DNA from 2 places in the Glutamicibacter sp. NPDC087831 genome. Region 1 is predicted to be linked to the other one. Evidence: riboswitches for the same ligand, from Rfam matches in the RefSeq annotation. Region 1 holds a riboswitch; the other holds the start of a gene.
What was found. A riboswitch is a leader RNA that binds a small molecule or an ion and turns the genes downstream of it on or off. The one in region 1 is predicted to bind thiamine pyrophosphate.
Positions count from the first base shown of each region.

Region 2: it holds a riboswitch for thiamine pyrophosphate, as region 1 does, so the genes downstream of both, ACIOJF_RS00365 (ECF transporter S component) here and thiM (hydroxyethylthiazole kinase) in region 1, are expected to answer to the same signal.

Region 1 is NZ_JBIUVH010000002.1:26,524-33,960, reverse strand. Features, by position in the region: gene thiE (thiamine phosphate synthase) at 1-552, opposite strand, end outside; gene thiM (hydroxyethylthiazole kinase) at 545-1,339, opposite strand; TPP riboswitch at 1,329-1,423, opposite strand; gene ACIOJF_RS06600 (GntR family transcriptional regulator) at 1,458-1,826, opposite strand; gene ACIOJF_RS06595 (hypothetical protein) at 1,823-3,160, opposite strand; gene ACIOJF_RS06590 (hypothetical protein) at 3,147-3,377, shown strand; gene ACIOJF_RS06585 (aldehyde dehydrogenase family protein) at 3,442-4,875, shown strand; gene ACIOJF_RS06580 (amino acid permease) at 4,955-6,403, shown strand; gene pgm (phosphoglucomutase (alpha-D-glucose-1,6-bisphosphate-dependent)) at 6,400-7,437, opposite strand, start outside.
Region 2 is NZ_JBIUVH010000001.1:73,037-80,473, forward strand. Features, by position in the region: gene ACIOJF_RS00340 (Na+/H+ antiporter subunit D) at 1-715, shown strand, start outside; gene ACIOJF_RS00345 (Na+/H+ antiporter subunit E) at 724-1,353, shown strand; gene ACIOJF_RS00350 (monovalent cation/H+ antiporter complex subunit F) at 1,355-1,621, shown strand; gene mnhG (monovalent cation/H(+) antiporter subunit G) at 1,621-2,025, shown strand; gene ACIOJF_RS00360 (DUF4235 domain-containing protein) at 2,082-2,324, opposite strand; TPP riboswitch at 2,409-2,529, shown strand; gene ACIOJF_RS00365 (ECF transporter S component) at 2,595-3,203, shown strand; gene ACIOJF_RS00370 (ATP-binding cassette domain-containing protein) at 3,200-5,527, shown strand; gene ACIOJF_RS00375 (aminodeoxychorismate lyase) at 5,524-6,399, opposite strand; gene cls (cardiolipin synthase) at 6,566-7,437, shown strand, end outside.

The sequences.
Region 1 (7,437 bases):
TGCGCCGCCGCCGGTGCGGATCGCGGCGGCATCGTCTTGGGTAATTGCGCCGATCGCTACGCAGGGCAGCTTGGCCAAGGCCGCGGCTCGCGCAAAGCCGTCCAGCCCCAGGGGAGCAGGATGGTCTTTTTTCGTCGGAGTGGCGCGGATGGCTCCTACACCGAGGTAGTCGATCACCGAGGCGTCCTTGTTCGCCTGGGCCAATTGCTCATCGCTGGAAGCACTCAAGCCGATGATGCCCTCGCCGATGATCTGGCGAGCCAACTGTACCGGCACATCTTTTTGCCCGATATGGATGCCGTTAACTGCTGCGCCAGCAGCCCGTGACGCGAGGTAGACGTCAATGCGGTCATTGATCAGCAACTGGGCTTTGCCCTCGGTGAGCTTGGCAGCCGCGCAGGCCAGCTCGAAGAATTCCCGGGCGCTTTCATCCTTGGCGCGCAGCTGGATCCACCCGATCCCTCCGGCGACGGCGCCCTCGATAACTTCCAGGGTGCTGCGTGGGGTGCAGCTGGCAGTGTTGGCTACTAGATAAGCGCCGTAATTATGCATGGTTCAATTCCTCGTACTTCAAAGTCTTCAGTTCCCCGGGATCGGCAGCCGACAGCGCATCAAGGAAGGCAACTGCGAAGCTGCCCGGACCGGAGCTGCCAGCCAGGGCCTTTTCCGCGGCCAGGCCATAGAAACCGTGGGCTGCGATGGTGGCCTCGAACGGGTCATCGTGGACCGCAACCATCCCGGCGCAGACCGCGCCCAAGGCGCAGCCGCCACCTGTCATCCGGGTCAAGCCAATTCCGTTGGTATGCACCAAGACGGTACGCGTGGCGTCGATGATGGCGTCAGCCTGGCCGGAAATGGCCACTACGCAGTCGTGTTCCGTGGCCAGTTCGCGTCCCGCCGCCAAGGCGGCAGAAACCTCATCCAAGGCATCGACACCGCGCGAAGCAGATTGCCGGCCGGCCAGGGCCAGGATTTCCGAGGCGTTGCCGCGAATCAGGGTCGGGCGTTGCCGGACAATGCGCCGGGCAAACTCCGTGCGCACCGGAAGCGCTCCCACTGCCACTGGATCCAGGACCCAGGGGGTGCCTGCAGCGCTCGCCGACTGCACAGCTTCTTCCATGGCGGTCAGCTGTTCAGTGCTTGGAGTTCCCAAATTCACCAATACGGCTGAAGCTGCCTGCGCGAATGGGCCGGCCTCTCCGGGCAGATCCGTCATGGCCGGGGAAGCCCCGGATGCCAGCAAGACATTGGCGGTGAAATTGGATACGACGGTATTGGTCAGGCAAAAAACCAAAGGTGATTGTTGCCGGTATTTTTGGGCAACTGCATGCAAAGCCATGCGACATCCCTCCGCTAGCGTGAACTAGATCAGGTTCTACGGGTCTTATCTCAGTCGGTTGATCCGACACCCCGTGTCACTGCCATAGAGCGTACGCACAACCGGTTCCGAGGACAAGTTACTTACGCTCGCGCCGCGCCACCAAGGCCTTGAGCGTGGCCGCATCCACCTTCTGCGCGACCGCCAACGCCCAGAGGTGATCCACGGCGGCCAGGAGATCTTCACTGGTATCCACCGGCTGCGGCCGCTCGTTGACCACTGTGCCGGCACGGCGCCGGGAGGTGATCAGCTCTTCGGCTTCCAGCTCCTTGTAGGCGCGCGCCACTGTACCGGCAGCGACGCCGAGGTCCGTGGCCAGCGCACGCACAGTAGGCAGCTTGCTCCCCGAGGGCAGATCTCCCAAGGAGATCAGTGAAGCAATCTGCGAGCGGATCTGCTCATAGGGCGGGGTAGCTGCTTGGAGGTCAACACTGATCTGCGTGCTCATGAAGTAGCTGCCGGCTGATGTTCCCGCACGAAGGCGCTACCGGGGCGCTCTAGGAAAATGACTGCTGGGACAACGAAGATGAGCAATGCAAAGAGTCCCAGCCCGGCCGGGAATCCGTAGCCAATGAGCAGCATGGCTACCACTGCACTGGTGTTAACACGCATTGAACGCAGTTCCAGGACCTTGCGGTACCAGATTTCTTCGGCCGACGAGACAGCCCAGGGAATAATTGCCCGGCGGGAGAACCAGACGAATCCAAGATGGGTTGCCAGCAACAGCAGGATCAAGCCTGCAACCATTGTCTTGCCTGGAGGCACGAAGCCCCACAAATAGTCCAGCGGCGGATCGAGCAGAAAATAGGTGCTGGTGGCAAACAGCAAGCCAGCGGCGATGTAGGACCACAAGGGCAGGGGCGCGTGGTACTTGGGTGCTGCAGACGCCTGCCGGGCCACCGTGCTGACGTAGCTGAGATAAAGCGCATTGAGAACGGCATAGCTCAAAGCCGCACCGGCAAAGATCATTAAGATCCACGTAGTTCGCTCATTGGTAGGCATCTGGAGCTCGTCATCCAGTGGCAAGAATGACCAGCCGATTGCAACGCTGAGCAAGGTGAGTGCTGCAGTTACGTATTGCAAGGTGAATAGTTGATCACGCAAACGCGAGAAGGCGGTCCGTTCCCTGGTGGTGGATTGAGCTGAGAATGTAGAGCGCGGTCCCCAGAAGAGCAACGTGAGGGCGACCGCAAGGGCGCCATAGCTAACGAACTCGTACTGTCCATCCGGCGAATTAGCCTGCGAGTAATTGACCACCGACACGGTGAAGGCCAGCAAGACGATGCCGATATTGCGCATCAAGCGGTTGAGCCAGACCGTGCGCAACGCTTGGTTGTCTTCGGCCGAGATGCCGGCCAAGGCAGGTCTTTTCAGGATAACTACGGTAATCACAGCCGCGGCCACGATGATCCCTGCCAGGGCCACGATGAATACCGGGAGCATCTGTGTGCCCGGCAACCGCCCATCATACGGACCCTCCGACGCGTATGAATAGATGCCGTCAAAATCAAAGGTCGTGAATTCCGAGGCCGGAACGCCAACGAGCCCTTCGACTTTGGACGCCGGCCACAGGGAGCCGACCGCGATCAGCAGCAAAAGCCCAACGAAAGCCCCTAGGGCCTTGGGAAATGGAGTTGTCAGGCTGCGGGCCTCTAATGAAGCGGTGCGCACTGGCTGGAGTTCCTTGGGCCAAGTGAACAAGCCGATGAGGTAAACCAGAAGAACCCAGATCCCCGGAGTGAGTGCTTCAGCGAGAGCCGAACCTGAATTGGGCTCGGTCATTGAAACGCGCCAGGTCTCGGACAAATCCCATGAGGTTGAAGCAAAGAATGCGATCAATGCGCACCAGAACGAGTGGGATCGGGCCCGGTCGATAGCTGGTGTTCCACGCCTGTGCGCCACCGAACGCAACCAAACGCAGATGATTGCGGCAACGAAAGCGATGGATATGGCGCTCGCCGAGAACTGGTTCATGGAAATCAATGTATCAACTATTTGATACATATTGAATCCTCCGGCGAATTAAACGATGAAAAATAGTCCCAGTGACGTACGCTCAAATCATGGGTCTGTTTACTTCCACTCCGTTGCCCGAACCGGTCGGTGATTCCGCACCTCCGGTGGACGAGCATCCATCGCGCATAGCAACAGTGCTGAGCCATTTGCGGCGTTCTGCGGACACGCGGATCACGCATCCGCGACGCTTCCGCCTGCAGCAGCTCAAGGCCCTGGAGAAGATGCTCGAAGAGCATCTGGAAGACTTCGTCCAGGCCCTGGCCGAGGACTTGGGCAAGAGTGCCACCGAAGCCAAATTCTCCGAAATCGACGTGGTGCGGGCAGAAATAGATTTCGCCCAGCGCCACCTCGTTGAATGGATGGATTCCACCAGCGTCAAGGTACCGCTGGCTTTGCAACCAGCCATTGCCAAGGTTGAGCCGCGCCCGCTGGGGGTCGTGCTGATTATCGGCGCCTGGAACTACCCGGTTCAGCTGGTGCTCGCACCGCTGGTCGCGGCCATTGCTGCCGGCAACGCGGCGGTGATCAAGCCATCGGAACTGGCTCCTGCGACCTCAGGCGCCTTGGCCAAGTTCCTCCCGGTCTACCTCGACGAACGTGTCTACGCGGTAGTTGAAGGCGGGGTGGATACCTCCACGGAGTTGCTCGGCGCCCGCTGGGATCATATTTTCTACACCGGCGGTGAACGCGTGGCCAAGATCGTGGCTGCAGCGGCTGCGAAGCATCTGACACCAACCACCTTGGAACTGGGCGGAAAGTCGCCGGCCGTGGTGGAAAACGATTCGTTGGCTTCCGCAAAGCGCTTGGCCTACGCCAAATTCATGAATGCCGGCCAGACCTGCGTGGCCCCGGATTACGTATTGAGCGTGGGCGACTCGTCTGAGCTCATCAAGCGCCTGGGCCAGGCCATCACCAGCTTCTACGGCAAGGAGCCGCTGACCCATCCGGACTTTGGCCGCATCGTCAGCCGCAAGCACTTTGACCGGCTGTTGTCGATGTTCGAGCAGGGCGAGGTGGTTTTCGGCGGCGAATACGACGAGGATACCTTGCGCATCGCTCCGAGCATCATGCGCAATGTGGACCTCGAGGGAAGTTTGATGACCGAAGAGATTTTCGGTCCTATCCTGCCGGTGATCGAGGTGGAAACCTTCGAGGAAGCCCTCGAATTCATTGCCCGGCGGCCATCACCGCTGGCCGCTTACCTGATGAGCGAAAGTCCGCGCCTGCAGTCGATTTTCTCTGATCGGGTGCGAGCCGGCTCCATAGTGCACAATGCTCCGTTGGCCCAGATGATCGTTCCAACCCTGCCTTTTGGTGGCGTCGGACCGAGTGGAATGGGGGCTTACCACGGCAAACATGGATTCGAACGGCTTTCGCAGATGCGTTCAGAACTCAACAAAACGACCGTAGTTGACACCTTGAGCGCAATATATCCTCCGTATTCATGGGCTAAGCGAAAGATTATTGATCGCTTACTGTAGCGCGGTTCATAGCGTTATGGCTTGTCAGGGTGCTTGGATGGATAGGTTGGAAATTTTCAAGCATCAGGAGATGTAACGCATGACTGAGCCCGCACCGTCCCAGGACGGTCTGAAGCGTGGCCTCAAAGCTCGCCATATGCAGATGATTGCCATTGGCGGCTCGATTGGTACCGGACTATTCGTCGCGTCCGGCGGCACCATTGCCCAAGCTGGCCCAGGCGGTTCGCTGGTGGCCTACGCGCTGATCGGCATGATGGTGCTGCTCCTGATGCAGTCGTTGGGAGAAATGAGCGCCCGCCTTCCGGTCGCTGGTTCCTTCCAGACCTACGCAACGGTCTTCGTGAACCGCCACTTCGGCTTCGCAATCGGCTGGAACTACTGGTTCAACTGGGCCATCACCGTGGCTGCCGAGCTGGTAGCCGCCGGCATCATCATGTCCTACTGGTTCCCTGATGCCCCGGGGTGGATCTGGGCGGCCATCTTCCTGGTGCTGCTCACCGGCTTGAACGCGCTGTCCGCCAAGGCCTTTGGCGAGGGCGAATACTGGTTGGCCGCGATCAAGGTCATCACCGTGGTGGTCTTCTTGATCTGCGGTGTCGCGATGATCTTCGGCATCCTGGGTGATTCCACCCCGGGCTTCAGCAATTGGACCGATGGCGAAGCGCCATTTGTTGGCGGCTGGCTGTCCATCGTCTCGGTCTTCATGATTGCCGGCTTCTCCTTCCAAGGAACCGAACTGATCGGCGTGGCCGCCGGCGAAGCCGAGAACCCCCAGCGCGATATCCCACGCGCCATCAAGGCGATCTTCTGGCGCATCATGCTCTTCTACATCGGCGCGATCTTCGTCATTGGCATGCTGATCCCGTATATGGATCCATCGCTGCTGTCTTCGGAGGCATCGGATATCACCACCTCGCCATTCACCCTGGTCTTCGAGCGTGCGGGCGTAGCATTCGCCGCGGCCCTGATGAATGCGGTGATCCTCTCGGCCATCCTCTCCGCAGGCAATTCCGGGCTATATGCCTCTGCACGCATGCTTTATTCGATGGCGTTGGACGGCAAGGCGCCAAAGATTTTCGCCCGCTTGAACAAGCGCGGCGTGCCCATGCCGGCAATGCTGCTAACCGCCTCGGTAGGCCTTTTCGGCTTCCTGACCGCCATCATCGGCCAAGGCTCGGCATATACCTGGCTGCTGAACGTTTCGGGCCTCTCCGGCTTCATTGCCTGGGTGGGTATCGCGGTGTGCCACTACAAGTTCCGCAAGGCATACATTGCTAGCGGACAGGATCTCGCGAACCTGCCGTACAAGGCGCCGCTATTCCCGCTGGGCCCGATTCTGGCTTTCGTGATCCTGATCGTGGTGATCGCAGGCCAGAACTACCAGGCGATCGTGGATGGAAACCTGCTGCAGATGGCTTCCAGCTACATTGGCCTGCCAATCTTCCTGCTGCTGTGGCTGGGCCACTGGCTGGCCACCCGCAAGCAGCCAGCCGTGGCCATCGACCCATGGACTGCAAAGCTGAACTAGCCAGCCAGCGCAGCATCAACAATCACCCGAGCTTCAGCCAGCACCTGCTGCAGATGCTCGGGTGATTTTGTTGATTCTGCATAGATCTTGTAGATGTCTTCTGTGCCCGATGGGCGCGCGGCAAACCATGCGTGCTCGCTGGAAACCTTCAAGCCGCCAATGGGGAAGCCGGCCGCTTGCGTGGCCTTGGCGGTAATCGGATCCGATGCCAGTTCGGTAGCGGTGACCATCGATGGGTCCAGCTTGCCCAGTACGGCCTTCTGCTCGCGATTTGCGGGCGCGTCAAAGCGGTCGTAGAAGCTGGGGCCGTGGCGCTCTACCAGTTCGGCATGCAGCTGGCTGGGGCTCTTGCCGGTTACTGCGCGGATCTCGCTGGCCAGCAGGGCCAGCATCAGGCCGTCCTTGTCGGTGCTGAACGCCTTGCCGGAGAAGTCCAAGAAGCTCGCGCCGGCCGATTCCTCGCCGCAAAAAGCGACCCTGCCGGAAGCCAGCGGTTCAACGAAGTACTTGAAGCCCACCGGTACCTCGCGCAGGGTCCGGCCGTGGGAAGCCACCACCTTGTCGATGAGCACCGAGGAGACCAGGGTCTTGCCGATCTGGGCATCAGCCGGCCACTGCGGACGGTGGGTGAGCAGGTAGTCGATGGCCACGGCCAGGAAATGGTTCGGATTCATCAGGCCGGCATCCGGGGTGACAATGCCGTGGCGGTCAGCATCGGCATCGTTGCCGGTCGCGATGTCGTACTTCTCGCGATTGGCCACGAGGGAGGCCATCGCATGGGCGGAGGAGCAATCCATGCGGATCTTCCCGTCCTTGTCCAAGGTCATGAAGCCGAAGCGCGGATCCACGGACTCGTTGACCACTTCGAGGTTCAGGCCGTATCGGCGGCCGATTTCGCCCCAGTAGTGCACCGAAGCCCCGCCCAGCGGATCTGCGCCAATGGAAATGCCGGACTCGGCGATGGCCTTGAAGTCGATGACTTCAGCCAAATTGGCGATGTACAGTTCGCGGAAGTCGAAGGGCCGGGCATTCGG
Region 2 (7,437 bases), on a different contig from region 1:
GACGGACTTCAAGCGCATGCTTTCCTTCACGCTCACCAGCCACATCGGCTACCTTATCTTCGGCGTGGCCGTGGGCGGGCCGCTGGCCATCGCCGCGACCATCTACTACGTGGGCCACCACATCATCGTGCAGACTTCGCTGTTCATGGTGGCGGGACTGATCGAACGCCGTGCCGGTAGCTCGAATGTCACCCGGCTCGGCTCGCTGGCCAAGCTCTCCCCGGCATTGGCCCTGCTCTTCTTCATCCCGGCCATCAATCTGGGCGGCATCCCGCCGTTCTCCGGATTCCTGGGCAAATTCGGGCTATTGCATGCGGCCGCGCAGGATGCCGATCCGCTGACCTGGGTCGTGATCGGCGCCGGATTGCTGACCAGCCTGCTGACCTTGATGGCGATCATCCGCGTGTGGGCCCGTGTGTTCTGGCGCCGTGCTGCTGATGCCGAGGTGCCCAACCAGGATCTGGTGGCCGAAGCGACGCAGGTCGCCGACGAGACGTTGGCCGGCGGCGCGCAGAACCCCCGCTTGGGGTTGAAACTGGCCAAGCAGCTGGAAGCCGACTCCTTGCCGTGGGGCATGCGCTACGCCACCGGTTCGCTGGTGCTTGCGGGCATCGCCCTGACCGTCTTTGCCGGGCCGATCTTCGAATTCTGCGAGCGGGTGGCTGCGGAACTGATCGCCCGCGAACCGTATATCAGCTCGATCTTGCCATTCTGATTGGAGGGATGATGCCGAACAAGAACTTTGAACCGCGTGACCAGCGCATTGACGATGCGCTGGATACCTCCGGTGTGCGCCACCGCGCGACACTCAAGCAGGAATGGCCGCTGCTTCTGCTGCTGCTCTTTGTCTGGGGTGCTCTCTGGCAGGACTTCTCCCTGGGGAACATGGTCTTCGGCGTGATCATCGCGCTGCTGATCGTGAACCTGTTCCCGCTGCCGCCGGTGGTCCTTTCGGGCCGGATCAATGCCTGGTACTGCCTGAAGCTGTTCATCTGGTTCCTCGGACAGGTCTTCGCGGCCAGCGTCCATGTGGCCTGGCTGGCGCTGGTCCGCGGGAAGCGCACCCGCAGCGCGGTCATTGCGGTCCCGCTGCGCACCGACTCGGACCTGATCGTGATGACTGTGGGACACGTGCTCACGCTGATCCCGGGCTCCTTCGTGATCGACGTGGACCGCAGCTCGTCGACGCTGTACCTGCACTACATCGACATCGAGTCGCCTGCGGACGTGGAGAAGGCGCGTGCCGGCATCCGGGACATCGAACGCCGGCTGATCATGGCTATTGGCAGCCGAGACGAGTACGAAGCGATCAAGAGCGAATGCGGACCGAACTTTGATGCGAGGAAGGGGTAACATGCTGGATATCGTCATTTGGATCTGCGGCATCATGCTCGGGCTCGGTGCTGTCGCCTGCCTGGTCCGTGTTGCCAAGGGGCCGTCAATCCTTGACCGGGTGCTGGCCCTGGACGTGATGCTGCTGATCATCTCCGCCGCGCTGTGCCTGGAAATGGTGCTGCACAAGCACACCGACTACTTGCTGTTCGTCGTGGCCGCCTGCATGCTCGGGTTCATCGGTTCGGTGACCGTCTCGCGCTTCGTTTCGGATCAGAGGAACGCCTAATGGAAATCTTCCTCGATGTCCTCGTTGCCGTCCTGCTGATCCTTGGCTGCCTGATGTCATTGATCGCAGGTATCGGCTTGCTGACCTTCCCGGACATGCTCACCCGCATGCATGCAGCGACCAAACCGCAGGTACTCGGCTTCCTGCTGATTTTCGCTGGACTGGCCATTTACCTGCGCAGCTGGGCTGTGGTCCCGGTACTCGTGCTGGCCTGGGGAATGCAGCTATTGACCGCACCGGTTTCGGCCCACATGATTGGCCGTTCCGGCTACCGGACCAAGCACGCTGCCAAGGAAACCCTGTTCTCCGATGAGCTGAGCCACGTGGTCAACAAGGTCAACGGAACACCGCCGACCGGAACCACCCCGGTTTCCAAGACCGGATCGCCAGACGAACAAGATTGAGAAAAAGCGGGAGCCGCCCCTCTGGGCGGCTCCCGCTTTTGGCTCAACGCCGAAGCTTACTTGGTGAACTTGGCAACAACCTTGTTGGCGCTGCGGTCAGCCACCGTCTGCAGGATTGCTGCGACCAGGGCCGAAACGACTGCGAAGCCTAAGGCACGGCGGAAAGAAGCTTCCGCTGCTTCCTCAGTGCCCTTGCGTGGTGCTTTGCTGCCGGTTGCCTTCAACCAAAGGAAATCAACCAGCTTGCCGCCGAGCATGCCAGCGCCAACGGTGATACCGGTAGTGGCAAGTTTCTGCACTTTATCCATTTTTTCCTCGCGATCAAGCTCTTGACATATCGTTCCTCTGCCCAGCATACCTGCGGTATGGTGGGGGAGCAGTAATTATTCCGACAGGGGAGCGTCAGACTTTTAAAAAGTCGCAAGACGCTGAGAGTGCGATAGATCGCAGACCCTCGAACCTGCCCCGGCTAGTACCGGCGAAGGAAGTCGAGCATCTCGGATGCGGATAGGCGCGGCAGTATGCCCTCATTCCGTCCATCTCCCCTCCTTTCCACAGGAGGACCAGCAATGAACGAAACAGTTTCGAAGCAGCGGACCGGCTGGCGTGTAGTTGATATCGTCGTCGCCTCGGTGATCGCCGTCGCTTCAGGGGTCATTTTCTGGGCGTGGAGTGCCGGCTATGGCCTGTTCTCGCTCGCCTTTGCGGCTTTCCCGCCAGCCACCGCGTTGCTCACCGGCATGTGGCTCTTCCCGGCGGTGCTCGGCGCACTGATCATCCGCAAGCCAGGCGCCGCAATCTACTGCGAGCTGCTGGCCGCTGTGGTTGAAGCGCTGCTCGGCTCGCACTACGGCTTGACCGTACTGATCTCCGGCCTGGTCCAGGGCCTGGGTGCAGAGCTGGTCTTCGCAGCATTCCGCTACCGCAAGTGGAACCTGGGCGTGGCGCTGCTGGCAGGCTTGTTCGCCGGCTTGTTCGCCGGCATTTCCGAGGCCTACATCCTGGCCTACTACGTTGAGTACACCGCCGGAATGAAGATCTTCCACGTGATCGCCACCGGCATTTCCGGCGTAGTCGTCGCAGGGCTGCTGTCCTGGTTGGCCACGCGTGGACTGGCGAAGACCGGTGCATTGAGCGCCCTGCCGAGCCGGCGTGCGCACCTGGAAAGCGCAAAATGAGTTCCTTTGCCAATTCCGGCGCAGCCTCGCTGACACAGCGCGGTGCCGCCATCACCGCAACGGGGTTCGGCTGGCAGCACTCCGAGAGGAAGAATCCTGCCATCTCGGGACTGGACCTTGTGATCCACGCCGGTGAGAAGGTGCTGCTGGTCGGTCCATCGGGCGCCGGCAAGTCAACCTTGCTGCACGCGATGGCCGGGTTGCTGGAAGCGGATGAGGACGATCAGGTCGCTGGCCGGCTGCTCATAGATGGCAGCGATGCCTTCATCCGGAGCCACCCGGTGGGCTTGATGCAGCAAGACCCGGAAACCCAGGTAGTGCAAAGCAGGGTCGCCGATGACGTGGCCTTTGGCGCCGAGAACCTCGGAATGGATCCCGAACTGATCCGCCAGCGGATCCCCGAAGTGCTGGACGCTGTGGGTCTGGGTGCGCTGTCCTTCGAGCACCGCACCCAGCAACTTTCCGGCGGACAGAAACAGCGGTTGGCCTTGGCCGGCATTCTGGCCATGGAACCCAGCGTCATGCTGCTCGATGAACCGACTGCCAATGTGGACCCGCAGAGCATTGAGCTCTTGCGCGATGCGGTGCTGAACGCCGCCCGGCTTTCCGGTGCCACGCTGGTCGTCGTGGAACACCGGATTGAAGCCTGGGCGCAGCATGTGGACCGGGTTATCGTGCTGCAGCCCGGAGGGGGAGTCGCGCACGATCTGGACCCGCAGCAGCTGTACACCGATGAAACGGTGCGCGAGGAGCTGGCTACTGCCGGGCTGTGGATTCCAGGCTACTTCCCGCAGGTGGCCCGGGCAACGAACGGTGCCGGTGCCACGCTGCTGGAAGCGCAGCAGCTGGTATCCGCCCGCACCGCCACGGCACCGCGCACCCAAGCGGTGGACGTGAATGTGCAAGCGGGCACCGCGACGGTGATTCGCGGCGAGAATGGCGCTGGAAAGTCGACGCTGGCCTTGACCTTGGGCGGATTGCTCGTCCCGGCCGACGGCGGCTTGGCGGCCACCGCGCAACTGGCCGACGGTCTGGGCAACTCCCCGTTTGCCTGGAAGGCCGGTGCATTGATTGGGCGGATCGGTTCGGTGTTCCAGGAACCCGAACACCAATTCGTGACCCAGAGCGTTCGGGAAGAGCTGGCTTTCGCTCCCAGCCGCGCGCAGGCCAGCAGCGCCGATGCGCCGAAATACGAGCCGGCCCAGGTCCAAGCGCGCGTGGACGCGTTGCTGGAACGCTTGGGCCTGGCGCATTTGGCTGACGCGAACCCGTTCACCCTCTCCGGGGGCGAGAAGCGGCGCTTGTCCGTGGCCACTGTTCTGGCCGCATCCCCCCAGGTGCTGATCCTCGACGAACCGACCTTCGGGCAGGATGCGAACACGTGGAGGGAACTGGCCGGGCTGCTGGTTGAGGAATTGCAGCAGGGCACCGCGATCATTGCTGTGACCCACGACGATCACTTTGCCTCGGTGCTCAAAGCAAGGGACCTGGTGCTCACTGCCGGCACCCCGGAAGCTGGTATCCCGCGACAGGGGCCGGTGCTTGATGCGCCGGTAGGGCATAGCTGGTTGGCGAAGATCAATCCGCTGGCCAAGCTCGGTGCGGTGGCTGCGGCAACACTGCCGTTGATCACCACCTTGGATTGGGTTTCGGCGCTGGTGGTGATCGTGGCGACCGTGGTGTTCTTCCCCCTGGCAGGGCTGAGCCCGCTGAAATTCCTCAAGCGCGCGTGGCCACTGCTGATTGCCGGAATCCTTGCGGCGTGGGGCATCGCCTTGGTGGGCCAGGATAGCGGCATGGTCTACGCCCAATTCGGCGCCTTCAGCATCACCGAGGGATCGGTGGCCGGGGGCATTGCCACCGGACTGCGCGCTTTCGCGCTGGCCATCCCGTGCATCTTGCTGCTGGCCACCACGAATCCAAGCGATTTGGGCGGGGCGCTGTCTCAGCAGCTGAAGGTACCCCACCGGTTTGTGCTCGGGGCCTTGGCCGGCATGCGATTGCTCGGGTTGATGGTGGAAGAATTCACCACGCTCACGCTGGCCCGGCGCGCTCGCGGTGTCGGGAACTTCGGCACCGTGGGCCAACGCATCAAGGCAACCCTGGGTCAGGTGCTGGCCTTGCTGGTGCAAGCGATTCGCCGCGCCGGACGGTTGGCCACCACGATGGAGGCCAAGGGGTTCGGCACGGCCAAGCGCACATGGATTCGCACGGCCACCTTCACCTGGCGTGATGGCATGGTGCTGGCCACGGGGATCCTGTTTGGCACGGCCGCAATGGCTGCGGCCGTGCTGGCAGGGACCTACAACTTGGTGTGGTCCTAGCGGATTGCTTCGCTCAGGGCGCTGAGCTCTTCATGGAGCTCAGCGTCCAGGCGCAACGGCTTGGCATCGATGGTGCGCACCGGGGTCAGCAGGCGGATGGAGGAAACCAGCCACACGCCATCGGCCTGATACAGGTCTTCCGGGCGCAACGGGCCGTAGCCCAGCTCCCAGCCATCCTGGGCCGCAGCGTCGAAAATGGCGCTTTGCGTGGTGCCTGGCAGGATGCCGGTTTCAAGCATCGGGGTCAGCAGCCGCTTGGTCTCGCCATCGCGCTGGGCTACCAGCACGGTCGAGGTCGGAGCTTCCAGGATGATCCCGTCGGCGGAGGTGAAAATGACATCATGGGCGCCGTGCTTGTGCGCGTAGCGCAGGGCGGCCATGTTGATCGAATAGGAAAGGGTCTTGGCGCCCATCATGAGCCATGGCGCACGTTCGGCCAGCTTCGAGTCGTAGCCGCGATCCAGCATCAGGACATCCACACCGGTTTCACGCTGTTCCCTGCCCAAAGCCGGGGCAGGGGTCACGGTGACCCAGCAAATGGCAGGATCATTGTCGTGCTCGCCGCGCGCGGCGACCAGCTTGACCACCGCTTCTTCAGCGCCGCCGGTGGCATCGAAATCGGCCACAGCGGTATCTACCGCGGCAAACCAGCTGCGCGCATCGGGAATGGCCAAGTCGGCAACTTCAGCCGAGGTCGCCAAGCGTGCCAGGTGCGCTTCGAATTTGCGTACGGCCTGGTTGGTGTAGAGCATCGATTCAAAGATGCCATCACCTCGCGTGACTCCCTGTGCTGTGACCAGAAGTTGCGGTGCAGTGATGTCTGCAAGACGACCAGCCGGATAGGCCGGATCCAAGAATACAAGTGAGCTCATAAAGACAGATTATCGAACCCCAGTGTCTTCTGCGCGATTTCTGCAGGCGGAGATTCAGACAAGTCCGGCAATGTTCGATAAGCTAAGCGAAGGATTTTGGCCTGTACATCGCAGATCAGAGGCCGATAATGCCGAATTCGCGGGGTGTAGCCAAGGGGGTGCCCGAGTGTGGCCAAGTAATGAAGTCTTCTTGCAGATTGGCGGCGTTCTCTGGAGCGTGCTGGTCGCAATAGAGCTAGCGGTTCGCTACTTCATGATCGGCATCGTTCCGGGCAACCGGCGCCCCACCACCGCCATGGCATGGCTATTGGCTATCTTCTTCCTGCCCGTTGTGGGACTTGTCGCATACTGGCTTTTCGCCAATCCGCACCTGTCGCGCCGCCGCTTGGAAAAGCAGCGGCGTGCGCACGATGAAATCATGAAGGCCACGAGCCACATGCAGCTGCCCGAAGAATTCCATTCCCAGGAGGAATGGGTCGAATCGGCAGTCATGCTCAACCGCAATCTTGGTGCCATGCCGCTGGAAGGCGGCAACCAGGTAGAGGTCATTTCCGATTACCGGGCTTCGCTCGATGCCATGCGCAAGGAAATCGATAACGCCACCCGCTATGTGCACATCCAGTTCTACATCATGGGCGATGACCCGGATTATGTTGGACCGGTACTCGATGCGCTGGAAGCGGCCGCGGAGCGCGGCGTGCACGTCCGGTTGCTCTTCGACCACCTGGGAACCTTGCGCGTCAAGGGCTACAAGGATTTCAAGAAGCGGCTGAAGAAATCCGGTATCAACTGGCGCCCGATGCTGCCCATCGACCTGATTGGCCGTCGTTGGCGCCGCCCGGATCTGCGCAACCACCGCAAGATCCTCGTTGTTGATGGCGAGGTGGCCTTCACCGGAAGCCAGAACCTGATTGAACCCGGCTACAAGCGCGAGTCCTCGCATAAGGTGGGCCGCGAATGGGTTGAAATGATGCTCCGGGTCGAAGGTCCGCTGGTGCGCAGCCTCGACGTCACTTTCGCTACCGACTGGTGGCAGGA